2 regions of the Streptomyces sp. CA-111067 genome follow, and region 2 is predicted to be linked to the other one. Evidence: riboswitches for the same ligand, from Rfam matches in the RefSeq annotation. Region 2 holds a riboswitch; the other holds the start of a gene.

Region 1 (7,746 bases), 1.5 Mb from region 2:
CGGTGGACAGCGAGCGGCCGGTCCGTACGGTCTGCACGCGGATGACGGCGGGGCCCGGCAGCGAGGCGGTCAGGTAGTGCCCGGTGATCGTGATCGGGTCGTCCTGGGCGAGCTCCGCGCGGAGCGCGCGGCCGACGGCGGCGAGCAGGAACCCGCCGTTCACGGCGGAGACGATGACCCAGCCGGGCGAGAGGTCCAGGTCATACGTGCCCGGCTCGCCCGGGCGGGCCTTTACCGCGGTGTCGCGGTCGAATTCGCTGTCGCCGGGGGTCGCGCGGGTCGCTGCAAGTGCCATGAGTGAGATGTTACCCGTCAGTAGAAGCAACGTGTCCAACGTGTTCCGCCGAAGTCAACACCGCCCGCCTCCCCCCTCTTCCCGGCCCGCGGCCCGAGGCCCGCCACCGGCCGGTGGCCCGGCAACAACAGCACCAGCCCCCTCGCCCCGGCGGCCCGGCGCGCCACCGCCGTGGCTCGTCGCGCAGTTCCCCGCGCCCCTGGCGAGGACGCGCCCGCAGGGGCGCGGGGAACTGCGCCACCAGCCACCACCGGCCGGGGGCCCGACGGCGACCGCAACCACCCCACCGGACCGGAGCCCGCGGGCGCCCCCGGCATCACCAGGGGCGCGGGGAACTGCGCGACCAGCCACCACCGGCCGGGGGCCCGGCGGCGACCGCAACCACCCCACCGGGCCGGAGCCCGCGGGCGCCCCCGGCATCACCAGGGGCGCGGGGAACTGCGCCACCAGCCCCCACCGGCCGGGGGTCCGGGGGCGGCGGGAACCAGGCCGCCGGGGCGGTGGACAGTCGCGTCACCCGGGGCGCACGGGGAAAGGGCGCTACCGCGCCGGAGGCGGGCGGGTACGGTCGGGGGGTGAATGAGCGGCTGCGCGCGGTGTGCGACCTGATGATGCCTGTGGTGCGGGAGATGGCCGGGCGGCACGAGTACGACGGGCGGGTGCAGGACCTCTCGCCGGACGGCGTGCGCGCCGCGCTCGGCGCGCTCGACCGCGCCCGGCGGGACACCGGCCGGCTGACCCACAAGCACGACGAGGCCCACCTGCGCGTCTTCGAGAAGTCGCTCCGCGTCCAGTTCGGCGACCTCGAACTGCACCGCCGCGACCCCTACCAGCACCTGTCCAACCTCGAACTCGCCTGCTACGACCGCGAGTACGCCTCCCGCCGGGAGCGCGCCGCGGCCCGCCGGGAGCATCTCGCCCAGTGGCCCGACGCGGTCGCCGGCGCGCTCGCCTCCCTCGACCAGGTCGCCGCCCCCGTCGCGAGCGCCCTGCTCGGCGCCGCCCACGGCCTCGCCTTCGACCTCGACGCGGACCGCGGCCCGGTGGAGGCCGCCGCGCTGGCCGCGCACGCCCGCCTCATCCAGCACCTGGAGAGCGCCGCCCGCACCGGCGACCCCGACCCGCGGCTCGGCGGCCCCGCGCTGGCCGCCCTGATGGGCAGCGCCGAGGGCCTGAAGGTCGACCTCACCGCCCTGGCCGCCACCGCGGAGGCCGAACGCGCCCGCCTCACCGCACTCCTCACCGACTCCTGCCACGCCCTCGACCCCAGCCGCACGGTGGACGAGCTGATCCCGGAACTCCTCGCCGACCACCCGTCCGCCGACGAGGTGATCCCGGCGGCGGAGCGGCTGACCGCCGAGGTCATCGCCTTCGCCGACGAGCACGGCCTCGCCCCGTACCTGGACGGCGAGTGCCTGGTCGGCCCGGCCCCGCCGTCCCGCCGCTGGGCGATGGCCATGATGACGTGGGCGGCGCCCGGCGAGGACAGCGCGCCGTCCTGGTACCACGTCACCCCGCCGGAGCCGGAGTGGCCGGCCGAGGAGCGCGAGGAGTGGCTGACGGTCTTCAGCCGCACCAGCCTGCCCGCGATCACCGTGCACGAGGTGGCGCCCGGCCACTTCGCGCACGGCAGGGCGCTGCAACGGGTCAAGGGCCCGGTCCGCCGGATGCTGCACAGCCTGGCCTTCTGCGAGGGCTGGGCGCACCACGTGGAGGAGGTCTGCCTCGAAGAGGGCTTCCGCGCCGCCGACCCGCGGTTCGCGATCGGCGTCGCCCTGGAGGCGCTGGTCCGGGTCACCCGGCTGACCTGCGCGATCGGCCTGCACACCGGGGCGATGGACCTGGAGGAGGCCACCTCGCTGTTCGTCCGCGACGCCCACCTGAGCAGGACCGCCGCCGCCTCCGAGGCCCGCCGCGGCACGTTCGACGCCGGCTACGGCCGTTACACCTGGGGCAAGCTGGAGATCATGCGGCTGCGGGAGAAGGCGCGCCGCCGCTGGGGCGCGGACTTCTCCACCCGCCGCTTCCACACCGCGCTCCTCGAACTGGGCGCCCCGCCGCTCGGCCTGCTGGACGCGGCGCTGGACGGGCCGGGGAAGCAGCACAAGAAGTAGACCGGCACGCGCGGCGGCCGGTACGGGGCCGGGCCCGTACGCCCGTCAGCGGGCTCGTACCCCCGTCAGTACGAGCGCGACGCCTGTCCCCACGCCGCGCCGCCCCCGTACGCGTCACGGTCGAAGAACGGCTGCCCGTTCGCCCGCAGCCACAGCGCCACCGGGTCGTACCCGTCCGCCATCGCCACCGTCGAGACGGCCAGCCCCTCCGGCACCCCGCCGACGGCCTGCTGCATCATCAGCCGCACCGCTTCTACGGCCTGCGCCGTGGCCTCGTAGACCTCCACGCCGATCGCGAGATACGGCTCGCCGAGCGCCGGCTGCACCCAGGCGCGCCGCAGCGCCCGTACCGCCGTGGTGCGGTGCGCGGCCTGCGCGAGGAGCGCGTAGAACTGCGGGATCTGGAGTGACGGTTCGCCGATCTGCAACGGGCCGGCGGGCAGCAGGTCGAGGCCGCCGGCGATCCTGCGCAGGTCGGCCCACGGGACGCCGACCCCGCCGCCGGGCGCGTGCGGGTTGAGCCACAGGCCGCAGCGGTCGGGGAACAGCGTCAGCGCGATGTCCCGCCCGGAGACCACCTCGTGCTCCCTGCTCCAGCCGCTCGCGGCCATCTCGCGCGGCGAGGTGAAGCAGGGCGCGTAGCCTTGGCCGCCGATCTCCATGCTGCCGTACTGGGCGTCGGCCGAACCGGCGGCGCCCTGCCAGAGCAGCATCCACACCTGGCCCTCGGCGAGGGAGGCGAGCAGGTTCTCGTATGCGTCGAACCGGCCGGGTGCCACCTGGAGCAGCATCTGCTCCACCTGGCCGGCCGGGGCCGCACCGCCTTGCGCGCCCGCGATCACTGGGACCGTCCCTTCCCCTCGTTCGGTCTCCGGCGCACGCCGTGCGCCGCTCGCCATCAAACCAGGTCGAGCCGCCCGGGCGGAACGCCGACCGGTCCTCTCGGCGTCGCGGTTCCGGCCAGTCCGGCGGCGGTCAGCCGCGCGCGTAGAACGGCTGGACCACGTCCAGCATCCAGTCGCCGACCGGATCCTGCGCCACGTCGAGCAGGATCAGGTGCACCGCCCAGGTCAGCGGCACGGTGCCCAGCGCCCGGCCGATCGCGTCCATCGCGGCGGCCCTGTCCTCTTCCTGCCAGCGGTCCAGCTCCACCCCGACGAACAGCGCGGGCGGGTCGTCCTCCACGACGGCGAGCGCCCGGCGGGCGCTGAGGACGACCGGGGTGACGGCGAACTCGGCGGCGGCGCCGGCCAGGAAGTCCACCGGTTCCTCGTCGGGCGCGGGCTCCCACAGCCGCACCCGGCCGCCGGGCGGCGGCGGCAGCCCGCGCTCGCGGTGCGCGCCGCGGTCGGGGCGGCACAGCTCGGCGACGGCGGCGGGCGGCAGCGGCACTCCGACGGCGCCGCCGGGGTTGACCGCCATCCCGACGGTGGGCGGCAGGCCGCGGGCGAACTCGTGCACCGGCGCGATCGTGCAGGGCATGCCGTCGGCCGCCTGCCGGAACTGCTGCTCGGAGCTGAACACCGGCACGTAGCGGGCGCCGTCGAGCTCGACGGTGGGCAGATCGAGGTTGCGGGCGTCCGGCGCGCCGCCGTTCGGCAGCGGCACCCACACCCGGGAGCGGCCGAGCACTTCCAGCAGCCGGGGCCCGGCCGAGGGGTTGCCGAGGCTCGCCGTCAGCACCTCCTCCAGCTCGTTGGCCGGCCATATGAACGGTGCCGGATTCTCCATTTCCACCCTTGTCCGTCCTTGTGCCCCTGTGCGGCTGTCCTGCCGGGAAACCCTAGCGGCTGCGGGCCGGGCCGGGCACGTATCGGCCACGCGCGTGCGATGATGGCCGGACAACTTGCATAACGGCCGTTGGAGGCCGCGCGGGAGAGTTCCGGCCCTGACGGGGCCGGGCGCCGAAGGAGCAAGTCCTCCCTTGAATCTCTCAGGCACAGATACCGCGCGGGCGAGGCAGATCTGAAAAGCGGGCGGACCCGGCCAGGGCCCGCCCCACCCAAGGTGCAAACCGGCGACCCTCGGGGGTCACGGTGAACCTCTCAGGTTCCGATGACAGATGGGGAGGCCGGGGTCACCCCGACCCGGCCCGATGTCCCGCTGCCGTCCATCCCTGGGAGATTTTCCGATGAGTGACCGTCCGCCGCTACCGCACGCCGAGCAGTCCGCCGCGCCTGTTTCCCGCCGTACCGCACTCGACGCGCTGCACCGGGGCCTGGGCGCCACCATGACCGACTTCGCCGGCTGGGACATGCCGCTGCGCTACGCGAGCGAGCGCGAGGAGCACCAGGCGGTACGCACCCGGGCCGGCCTCTTCGACCTCTCGCACATGGGTGAGATCGCCGTGACGGGGCCGCAGGCCGGGCAGGCGCTGGACTACGCGCTCGTCGGCCATCTGTCGGCGCTGGCCGTCGGCCGGGCCCGTTACACGATGATCTGCGCGGCCGACGGCGGCATCCTGGACGACCTGATCGTCTACCGGCTGGCCGAGCAGGAGTTCATGGTCGTCGCCAACGCCTCCAACGCGCAGAGGGTGCTGGACGAGATCACCGCGCGGGCGGCCGGCTTCACCGGCGCGGCCGTGCGTGACGACCGGGACGCGTACGCCCTGCTCGCCGTGCAGGGCCCGGCCTCCCCCGGCATCGTCACGTCCCTCACCGACGCCGACCTCGACGGCCTGAAGTACTACGCCGGGCTGCCGGCCACCGTCGCGGGCGTGGACGCGCTGCTGGCCCGTACCGGATACACCGGCGAGGACGGCTTCGAGCTGTTCGTCGCGCCGGCCGACGCCGAGCGGCTGTGGCAGGCGCTCACCGAGGCGGGCCGGGAGGCCGGCCTGGTGCCGTGCGGGCTGTCCTGCCGTGACACCCTGCGCCTTGAGGCGGGCATGCCGCTGTACGGGCACGAGCTGACGGCCGCCGTCACGCCGTTCGACGCGGGCCTGGGCCGAGTGGTGAAGTTCGACAAGCCCGGTGACTTCGTGGGCCGGGACGCGCTGGCCGCGGCGGCCGAGAAGGCCGCGGCGCAGCCGCCGCGCAAGCTGGTCGGCCTGGTCGCCGAGGGCCGCCGGGTGCCGCGGGCGGGCTACCCGGTGACGGGCGAGGGCGGCGCGGTGATCGGCGAGGTGACCTCGGGCGCGCCCTCCCCCACGCTGGGCGCGCCGATCGCGATGGCGTACGTGGACGCGGAGTACGCGGAGCCGGACGCGGCCGGGGTCGCGGTGGACATCAGGGGCGCGCGGGAGCCGCACCGGGTGGTGGCGCTGCCGTTCTACCGGCGACAGCGCTGAGCGCTCCCCGGCGGGGCGGCCCGGGTGGCCGCGCACGCTGGGCTTTTGCTTCTCTAGGCTTCAGCTCGTCCGCGGTCCCGCGTGCGAGCGCACCCACACATCCGGGAGGATTCCGTCATGAGCATCAATCCGCAGGACCTGCGCTACAGCAAGGAGCACGAGTGGCTGTCGGCCGCAGAGGCCGGGGTCGCCACCGTGGGGATCACCTCGCACGCCGCCGACGCGCTCGGTGACGTGGTCTTCGTCCAGCTTCCCGAGGTGGGCGCGACGGTGGCCGCCGGCGAGACCTGCGGCGAGCTGGAGTCGACGAAGTCGGTCAGCGACCTGTACTCGCCGGTGTCGGGCGAGGTGACCGAGGCCAACCAGGACGTGGTGGACGACCCGTCGCTGGTCAACACCGCGCCGTTCGCGGGCGGCTGGCTGTTCAAGGTGAAGGTGTCCGACGACGCGGCCGAGCTGCTGTCCGCCGACGAGTACGACGCCTTCATCGCCGGCTGACGTCCCCTCTCCTCTCTCCCCTCTCCACTGCCCTCTGCCCTCTGCCCGGCCGCGCGCCCTCCCTCACCAGGAAGACCCCATGTCGTTGCTGAACCAGTCCCTGCACGAGTTCGATCCGGACGTCGCCGCCGCGGTGGACGCCGAACTGCACCGCCAGCAGTCCACCCTCGAGATGATCGCCTCGGAGAACTTCGCCCCGGTGGCGGTCCTGGAGGCCCAGGGCTCGGTGCTCACCAACAAGTACGCCGAGGGCTACCCGGGCCGCCGCTACTACGGCGGCTGCGAGTTCGTGGACGTGGTCGAGCAGCTCGCCATCGACCGGGTCAAGGCGCTGTTCGGCGCCGAGGCCGCCAACGTCCAGCCGCACTCCGGCGCGCAGGCGAACGCGGCGGCGATGTTCGCGCTGCTCAAGCCGGGCGACACGATCCTGGGCCTGGACCTGGCGCACGGCGGGCATCTGACCCACGGTATGAAGATCAACTTCTCCGGCAAGCTGTACAACGTCGCCGCGTACCACGTGGACGAGAAGTCCGGCCTGGTGGACATGGCCGAGGTGGAGCGGCTGGCCGCAGAGCACCGGCCGCAGCTGATCGTCGCGGGCTGGTCGGCGTACTCGCGGCAGCTGGACTTCGCGGAGTTCCGGCGGATCGCCGACGAGGCCGGCGCGTACCTGATGGTGGACATGGCGCACTTCGCGGGCCTGGTCGCGACCGGGCTGCACCCGTCGCCGGTGCCGTACGCGGACGTGGTCACCACCACGACGCACAAGACGCTCGGCGGGCCGCGCGGCGGGGTGATCCTCTCGAAGGCGGAGCTGGCCAAGAAGATCAACTCGGCGGTGTTCCCCGGGCAGCAGGGCGGCCCGCTGGAGCATGTGATCGCGGCGAAGGCGGTCGCGTTCAAGGCGGCGGCGACCGAGGAGTTCAAGGACCGGCAGGTCCGTACGCTGGAAGGCGCGCGGATCCTGGCGGACCGGCTGACCCGGCCCGACCTCACCGAGGTCGGCGTCTCGGTGCTGTCCGGCGGCACGGACGTGCACCTGGTGCTGGTGGACCTGCGCGACTCCGAGCTCGACGGCCGGCAGGCCGAGGACCGCCTCCACGACATCGGCGTCACCGTCAACCGCAACGCGATCCCCAACGACCCCCGCCCCCCGATGGTGACGTCCGGCCTCCGCATCGGCACCCCGGCGCTCGCCACCCGCGGCTTCACCGCGGACGATTTCCGCGAGGTCGCGGAGATCATCGCGTCCGCCTTGCAGCCGACGTACGACCCCGCTGCCCTCCGCCCGAGGGTGACGGCCCTGGCGGCCAAGCACCCGCTGTACCCAGCGCTGTAGCCCGGGCCCCGGCCAACGGGGGTTTTTTAAGGGGCTCGGGGAACTGCGAGACCAGCCCCCACCGGCTGGGGGCACCCCCGGCCGAAGGTTGGGGGATGTCCGGCAACGACGGCAACAGCCCCACCGGCCCGGTGACGACCCTCAGCCGTCGTCGTGTCCCCCAACCTCCGGCCGGGGGTGCCCCCATCGCGCAGTTCCCCGAGCCCCT
Region 2 (7,746 bases):
CAGTGACGGGGTGCTCGACGACGCGGGGATCGCCATCCCGGACGAGCAGGAGGACGAGGTGGAGAAGTTCCGCGAGTTCCTCGACCAGATCTCGCCCGAGGACTTCGGCACCAGCAACCAGTGAGCCGTTCCCGGCCATCGGCCGGGTCAAACCACTCTTGGGGTGAATATCACTCGGCGTGGCGAGTGTGGCGATCGTTGACGCACCCCTGGTGACTGCCTAACGTCGGAGCGGAAAGTCCCGATGGCACGTGCCGTGCGCGCCGCCCCGGGACGCGAAGGGACGGAGGGCGGCGTGAGAAGCACCGGCGACGGTCTGGCGACCGGCGACGCATTTCCGCCCCGGGGGGCTCTGACCTGTGCCTCCGGCGCCCCGGCCGGCGATGTGGTGCCCGAGCAGGTCGGCTACCGCGGTCCCACCGCGTGTGCCGCCACCGGCATCACCTACCGGCAGCTCGACTACTGGGCCCGCACCGGCCTGGTCGAACCCTCGGTCCGCTCCGCACAGGGCTCGGGCGGCCAGCGGCTGTACAGCTTCCGTGACGTGGTGGTGCTGAAGATAGTCAAGCGGCTGCTCGACACCGGGGTGTCGCTGCAGAACATCCGGACGGCGGTGCACCACCTGCGGTCGGTGGCCCCGTCCGAGCTGGCCCGGGTCACCCTGATGAGCGACGGCGCCACGGTGTACGAGTGCACCTCGCCGCACGAGGTGGTGGACCTGCTCCAGGGCGGCCAGGGGGTCTTCGGGATCGCCGTGGGGGTCGTCTGGCGGGACGTGGAGAGCTCGCTGTCCCAGCTGCACGGAGAGCGGGTGGACACCGGGGAGACCCTGGTCGGCCACAATCCCTCCGACGAACTGGCCGCCCGGCGCAATCGGGCGGTCTGACCGGCCCGGATCCGGGAATCGCCGGAATCGGTTACGGGGGACCTGCCGCAGGGCGTGAACCCGGCCCTACGGTCATGAACCGGCCGCCGTGCCGTACAGATGTACGGCTTATGTCGGTGCTGTGCGGCACTATCGGTAATCGTGAGAAGTGCGCCGACGATCCTGCACCTGGACATGGACGCGTTCTTCGCCGCGGTCGAGCAGGCCTCCAAGCCGAGCCTGCGGGGCAAGCCGGTGGTGGTCGGCGGCCTCGGGCCCCGCGGCGTCGTGGCGACCGCGTCCTATGAGGCACGCGTGCACGGCGTCCACTCCGCGATGGCCACCGCACACGCCCGCAGGCTGGTGCCCAACGCCGCCTACCTCATCCCGCGCTTCGGCCTCTACCGGCGGATCAGCGAGACGGTGATGGCGCTGCTGGCCGAGGTCTCCCCGCTGATAGAACCGCTCAGCCTGGACGAGGCGTTCCTCGACCTGGAGGCCGGTACCGCCGGTGCCACCGGTACCGTCGGCGCCGACCCGCGGACCGTCGCCGTCGAGCTGCGCGCCCGGATCCTGTCGGCCACCGGGCTGACCGCCTCCGTGGGCCTGGCCGGCTCCAAGCTGCTCGCCAAGATCGCCTCCGAGCAGGCCAAGCCGGACGGCCTGGTGGTGGTCGAGCCAGGCACCGAGCAGGCACTGCTCGACCCGATGCCGGTACGCACGCTGTGGGGCGTCGGCCCGGCCACCGCCGAGCACCTGCGCAGGGCCGGCATCTTCACCGTGGGCGAGATCGCCAGGACCGGCGAATCGGAGCTGGTACGGCTGCTGGGCAAGGCACACGGCGCCTCGCTCTACACGATGGCCGCCGGCCTCGACAACCGGCCGGTGGTCGCCGACCGGGACGTGAAGTCCATCTCGGTGGAGGACACCTACGACAGTGACCTCACCGACCGCGCCCATGTGCGGTACGAGATCGACCGGCTGGCCGACCGCTGCGTGCAGCGGTTGCAGGGCGCGGGCCGCTCGGGGCGCACGGTGGTGGTCAAGGTCCGCCGGTACGACTTCTCCACCCTGACCCGCTCCGAGACGCTGCGCGCGCCCACCGACGACCTCGGCGTCGTACGGGAGACCGCCCGCAGGCTCGCCGAGTCCGTCGACACCACCGGCGGCGTACGGCTGCTCGGGGTGGGCGTGGCGGGACTGGCGGACTTCACCCAGGAGGACCTGTTCGCGCAGGCGCAGAACGAGAAGCGGGCGGACGGCGAGCCCGCGCCGCCCGAACTGCCCTCGGCCCCGCCGCCGGTGACCGAGCGGGCCGGCCGCCGCTGGCTGCCCGGCCAGGACGTCGAGCACGCCGAGTACGGGGCCGGCTGGGTGCAGGGCAGCGGCGTCGGGCGGGTCACGGTCCGCTTCGAGGTGCCCTCCGACCTGCTGCCCGGCCGGGTGCGCACCTTCCCGGTGGACGACCCTGGGCTGTCGCACAGCGAACCGCTGCCACTGGTGCCCGAGGGGCCTCTGCCGGGGCGGAGCGTGCCGGTTCAGCTCTTGTCGGCGCCGTTGGCCGATCCGGAGGCCGACCCCGACGGGGAACCGGAAGGCGGCCCTGACGGTGATCCCGAGGGCGGCCCGGACGGCGGCTCGCCGCCGGCCAGCTCGCCGAAGTCCCGGTCGGGCGCGGGCGCCGGCGGCGCCACACCGTCGGACGGCACTTCCATCCCGTAGTGGTGGTAGAGCTGCAGCTCCTGCTCGGGCGACAGATGGCGGCCGACGCCGAAGTCCGGCGCGTCCCTGATCAGCGCCTTCTTGAACGGCACCCGCAGCTCGTCCTGGACCAGCCGGCTCGGCTCCAGCGGCACGAACGCGTCCCGGGTGAACAGGCCGGTGCGTACCGCGGCCCACTCCGGCGCGCCGGTGGCGTCGTCGAGATACACCTCGTCCACCGTACCGATCTTCGCGCCGTCCCGGTCGAAGGCGCGGCGGCCGATCAGGCTGCGCGGATCGATGTCCGTCTGCACGGTCCCTCCAACCAAACGACGACGGCTGTCGAGTACCAGCCAAAGGCACAACCGCCCCGGTGTCGACTCGAACCGGCCCGCTCAGCGCGCCGACCGGCCGGTCCGGCCCGTTCGTTCGACGCGCTGGTAGGCTTGATCCCGGCTGTATACCCCATGCGGGAGAGTCTCAGGGAGCGCGCGAGGACGCCGCCCCAGGAGACGCCGAAGGAGCAACTCCTCCCCGGAATCTCTCAGGCATCCGTACCGCATGGGCAGGTCACTCTGGAAAGCAGGACCCGCTCCGGAAACGCCTTCCGGTACGTGTCCTCACCGACGGTGAAAGCCGCCCCGGCCGGGGCGGTGAAGCTCTCAGGTTCCGATGACAGAGGGGGAGGCCGTACGGGTGCCCGCGCCGCGGCACCCCCGAAGGTCGTCACTGACCAGGAGGCCGCCGCCGATGAACGACCGCCGCAATTCCCGCCGGGCCCCGCTCGCCGCCCTCGAAGCGGGCGTCCCGTTCGACCGCCGCCACATCGGCCCCGACTCCGGGGCGCAGGCCAAGATGCTCGCCCAGATCGGCTACGGCTCGCTGGACGAGCTCACCGACGCCGCGGTGCCCGGCGCGATCAGGAGCGAGCAGGCGCTCGCCCTGCCCGCCGCGCGGACCGAGGCGGAGGCGCTGGCCGAACTGCGCGCGCTGGCCGACCGCAACCAGGTGCTGGCCCCGATGATCGGCCTCGGCTACTACGGCACCTTCACCCCGCCGGTGATCCTGCGCAACGTCATGGAGAACCCGGCCTGGTACACCGCCTACACGCCCTACCAGCCGGAGATCTCGCAAGGCCGGCTCGAGGCGCTGCTGAACTTCCAGACCGTGGTCGCCGACCTCACCGGGCTGCCCACCTCCGGCGCCTCGCTGCTCGACGAGAGCACCGCCGCCGCCGAGGCGATGGCGCTGTCCCGCCGGGTCGGGAAGGTCAAGGGCGGGGTCTTCCTGGTCGACGCCGACACCTTCCCGCAGACCACCGCGGTGATCAGGACCAGGGCAGAACCCACCGGCGTCGAGGTCGTCGTCGCCGACCTGAGCGACGGCATCCCGGCCGAGGCCGCCGAGCGCGGGATCTTCGGCGTCCTGCTGCAGTACCCGGGTGCCTCGGGCGCGGTGCGCGACCTGCGGCCGGTCGTCGAGCGGGCGCACGAGCTCGGCGCGGTCGTCACGGTGGCCGCCGACCTGCTGGCGCTGACCCTGCTGACCTCGCCGGGCGAGCTCGGCGCCGACATCGCGGTCGGCACCACCCAGCGGTTCGGCGTGCCGATGGGCTTCGGCGGCCCGCACGCCGGCTACATGGCGGTCCGTGAGTCCTACGCCCGCAACCTGCCCGGACGGCTGGTCGGGGTGTCGGTGGACGCCGACGGCGACAAGGCGTACCGGCTGGCGCTGCAGACCCGCGAGCAGCACATCCGCCGGGAGAAGGCCACCAGCAACATCTGCACCGCGCAGGTGCTGCTCGCCGTGATGGCCGGGATGTACGCCGTCTACCACGGCCCCGACGGCCTCGCGCAGATCGCCCGCCGCACCCACCGCTACGCCGCGGTGCTGGCCGCCGGGCTGCGGGCCGCCGGTGTGCGGATCGTGCACGAGGACTACTTCGACACGCTGACCGCCCGGGTGCCGGGCCGGGCCGCCGAGGTGGTGGCCGCCGCCCGCGAGGCCGGCGTCAACCTGCGGCTCACCGACACCGACCTGGTCGGCGTCTCCTGCGACGAGACCACCGACCGTGCCGCGGTCGCGGCGGTACTGGCCGCCTTCGGCGCGGACGGCGGCGCCGACCTCGACGCGCTGGACGCCGGCACCGAGGACGCGCTGCCCGCCGCCCTGCTGCGCACCGACGAGTACCTGACCCACCCGGTGTTCCACCAGCACCGCAGCGAGACGGCGATGCTGCGCTACCTGCGGCGGCTCGCCGACCGCGACTACGCGCTGGACCGCGGCATGATCCCGCTGGGCTCGTGCACCATGAAGCTCAACGCGACCACCGAGATGGAGCCGGTGACCTGGCCGGAGTTCGGCGCGCTGCACCCCTTCGTGCCGGTGGAGCAGGCCGAGGGCTATCTGACGCTGATCCGCGGCCTGGAGGACCAGCTCGCCGAGATCACCGGCTACGACAAGGTCAGCCTGCAGCCCAACGCCGGCTCGCAGGGCGAACTGGCCGGGCTGCTCGCGGTGCGCGCCTACCACCGGAGCAACGGCGACACCGGCCGCACGGTCTGCCTGATCCCGTCCTCCGCGCACGGCACCAACGCCGCCAGCGCGGTGATGGCCGGCATGAAGGTCGTGGTGGTGAGGACCGGCGCCGACGGCGACGTCGACGTGGCCGACCTGCACGCCAAGATCGACCAGCACCGCGCGGAGCTCGCCGTGCTGATGGTGACCTACCCGTCCACGCACGGCGTCTTCGAGGACAACATCACCGACATCTGCGCCGCCGTGCACGACGCGGGCGGCCAGGTCTACGTCGACGGCGCGAACCTCAACGCGCTGGTCGGCCTTGCCAGGCCCGGCCGGTTCGGCGCCGACGTGTCGCACCTGAACCTGCACAAGACCTTCTGCATCCCGCACGGCGGCGGCGGCCCCGGCGTCGGCCCGGTCGCGGTCCGCGCGCACCTGGCGCCGTACCTGCCGAACCACCCGCTCCAGCCCGCCGCGGGCCCGGCCACCGGCGTCGGCCCGGTCTCGGGCGCGCCCTGGGGCTCGGCCGGCATCCTGCCGATCTCCTGGACCTACGTCCGGCTGATGGGCGGCGAGGGGCTGCGGCGCGCCACCCAGGTGGCCGTACTCAGCGCGAACTACCTGGCCAAGCGGCTCGAACCGCACTTCCCGGTGCTCTACGCGGGGCCCGGCGGCCTGGTCGCGCACGAGTGCATCATCGACCTGCGCCCGCTGAGCAAGGAGACCGGTGTCAGCGTGGACGACATCGCCAAGCGGCTGATCGACTACGGCTTCCACGCGCCGACCATGTCGTTCCCGGTGGCCGGCACCCTGATGATCGAGCCCACCGAGAGCGAGGACCTGGCCGAACTCGACCGGTTCTGCGAGGCGATGATCGCGATCCGCGGCGAGATCGACCAGGTCGGCTCCGGCGCCTGGCCGGCCGGCGACAACCCGCTGCGCAACGCCCCGCACACCGCGGCCGCGCTGGGCGGCGACTGGGAGCACCCGTACAGCCGGGCCGAGGCGGTCTTCCCCGGCGGGCTCAGCCCGGCGGACAAGTACTGGCCGCCGGTGCGGCGGATCGACGGCGCCTTCGGCGACCGCAACCTGGTCTGCTCCTGCCCGCCGATCGACGCCTACGAGAGCTGAGGGAGGCGACGGCCGCCGCGCCTTCCGGCCGGCGGCGGCCCGTCCCACCGGGCGCGGACGCGACGAAGCCGGTTCCGCTGGACTCAGGGGAACCGGCTGGGCGGGCTGGTGCGGCGGTCAGGCCGCGGTGGTGATGTGCTCGGTGCCGAGCGGGCGGTGCGGTGCGATGATCTCCCCGTCCGGCAGGAGTTCGCCGGTGTCCTCGAAGAGCACCACCCCGTTGCACAGCAGGCTCCAGCCCTGCTCCGGGTGGTGGGCCACGGTGCAGGCGGCCTCACGGTCGGAACACTCTGCGGTAGGGCACTGCGGTACGTGTGTGCACATGGTCGATGGTGTCTTTCGCTGCGGTAGGTGAGTGGTGCGGCTGGTCGCGTCGTCTGCGTGGTTCATCTCCGTCCCCCCGTTCATGCGTGCGGCCGATCTCAGTGTTGCTCTACCGGCGTGGATCCGCAGGTATTTCACCGAGGCTGTGCTCAATCGATGGAGACGCGTCACACATCCGGGTGGTTGCGTATCTCACATGTTCATGACGGAACCGGCATATGCCGAACGCGCCGGTGCCCCCGCGACCGGTCGGTCGCGGGGGCACCGGAAGGCCGGGCCCTGCCGTCAGGCGGGCGATCCCGCGAGCGGCGGCGGCACCAGCCGGACGCTCAGCACCGAGGCGAGGTCCACCAGCCGGTGCACCCGGTGCGAGGTGATGCCCGGCGGCGCCGGCGCGAGCGGCACCAGCAGATCCAGCGGATCGGGCTGCGCGGTGGCCGCGTCGGCCCGCGGATCGCTGTGCAGCCACAGCGCCAGCATGTAGAGCCCGGGCACCGACAGCAGGTGCGGCTGGTACGCGGTCGGCAGCAGATCGGCCTGCCGCAGCGCCCGCTCGGTGGAGGTCAGGAACGGTCCCTCGGAGAAGCGGGAGAACACCCAGCCGTCAGGCGTCAGCACGGTCTCGCCCGCGGCGGCCACCAGTTCCCCCGACCTGATATGGAACCGCCAGCCGGTCAGCCGCGCCTGGGGCAGGCCACCGGGGACGGCGGCCGGTTCGAACACATGGACAGGCAGCGGGTGTTCGGGGGTCAGCGGCCCTTCGGCGGCACGCAGTGCCGGGGTACGGGCTTCGAGGACCGCGGACGGTGAGCTGAGCGCAGCCAGGACGCTGACCAGTGCTGGTGGAGGTGCTGGGGGTACAAGCAGCGGCATGATGTCGCCTCTCACTGGGAGACACAGTGGTGCGGGCGGGCGGTGGCGCGGACGGTCCGGGACGGGTTCGCCGACCGGGGGCCGATCGGCCTGCGGGGAACCTGCTCAGGCGCGTCCGGCGAGGGCGGATGCTTTGCCTTGTGCGCGGAGTTTATACGACACGTGTTCACTCCGTGTTTCGTCTAGTCGCAGCCAGTATTACGCGCAAGACGAGAATTCGCCTTCCTTGGCGAGGGTGTCCACCGCATTCCCGCAGGTTAAGCAGCCGGGCGCGGTCATTTCCGCTCATCGCGGACGGCCGGATCTCGCCGGTGCTATTCACGCGAGCT

What was found. Region 2 has a riboswitch for glycine ahead of gcvP (aminomethyl-transferring glycine dehydrogenase). Riboswitches for the same ligand answer to the same signal wherever they lie in the genome.
Region 1: another riboswitch for glycine. It lies ahead of gcvT (glycine cleavage system aminomethyltransferase GcvT); the one in region 2 lies ahead of gcvP (aminomethyl-transferring glycine dehydrogenase).

Annotation. Positions count from the first base shown of each region.
Region 1 is NZ_CP192103.1:6,831,703-6,839,448, reverse strand. Features, by position in the region: gene ACQPW6_RS30285 (thioesterase family protein) at 1-295, opposite strand, end outside; gene ACQPW6_RS30280 (DUF885 family protein) at 871-2,409, shown strand; gene ACQPW6_RS30275 (enhanced serine sensitivity protein SseB C-terminal domain-containing protein) at 2,475-3,251, opposite strand; gene ACQPW6_RS30270 (enhanced serine sensitivity protein SseB) at 3,385-4,140, opposite strand; glycine riboswitch at 4,272-4,368, shown strand; glycine riboswitch at 4,369-4,481, shown strand; gene gcvT (glycine cleavage system aminomethyltransferase GcvT) at 4,541-5,701, shown strand; gene gcvH (glycine cleavage system protein GcvH) at 5,819-6,199, shown strand; gene glyA (serine hydroxymethyltransferase) at 6,279-7,538, shown strand.
Region 2 is NZ_CP192103.1:8,369,532-8,377,277, forward strand. Features, by position in the region: gene ACQPW6_RS36935 (bifunctional nuclease family protein) at 1-124, shown strand, start outside; gene ACQPW6_RS36940 (MerR family transcriptional regulator) at 296-886, shown strand; partial or broken gene ACQPW6_RS36945 (DNA polymerase IV) at 1,028-2,377, shown strand; gene ACQPW6_RS36950 (PRC-barrel domain-containing protein) at 2,404-2,880, opposite strand; glycine riboswitch at 3,027-3,136, shown strand; glycine riboswitch at 3,151-3,255, shown strand; gene gcvP (aminomethyl-transferring glycine dehydrogenase) at 3,317-6,220, shown strand; gene ACQPW6_RS36960 (DUF5999 family protein) at 6,338-6,544, opposite strand; gene ACQPW6_RS36965 (hypothetical protein) at 6,830-7,417, opposite strand.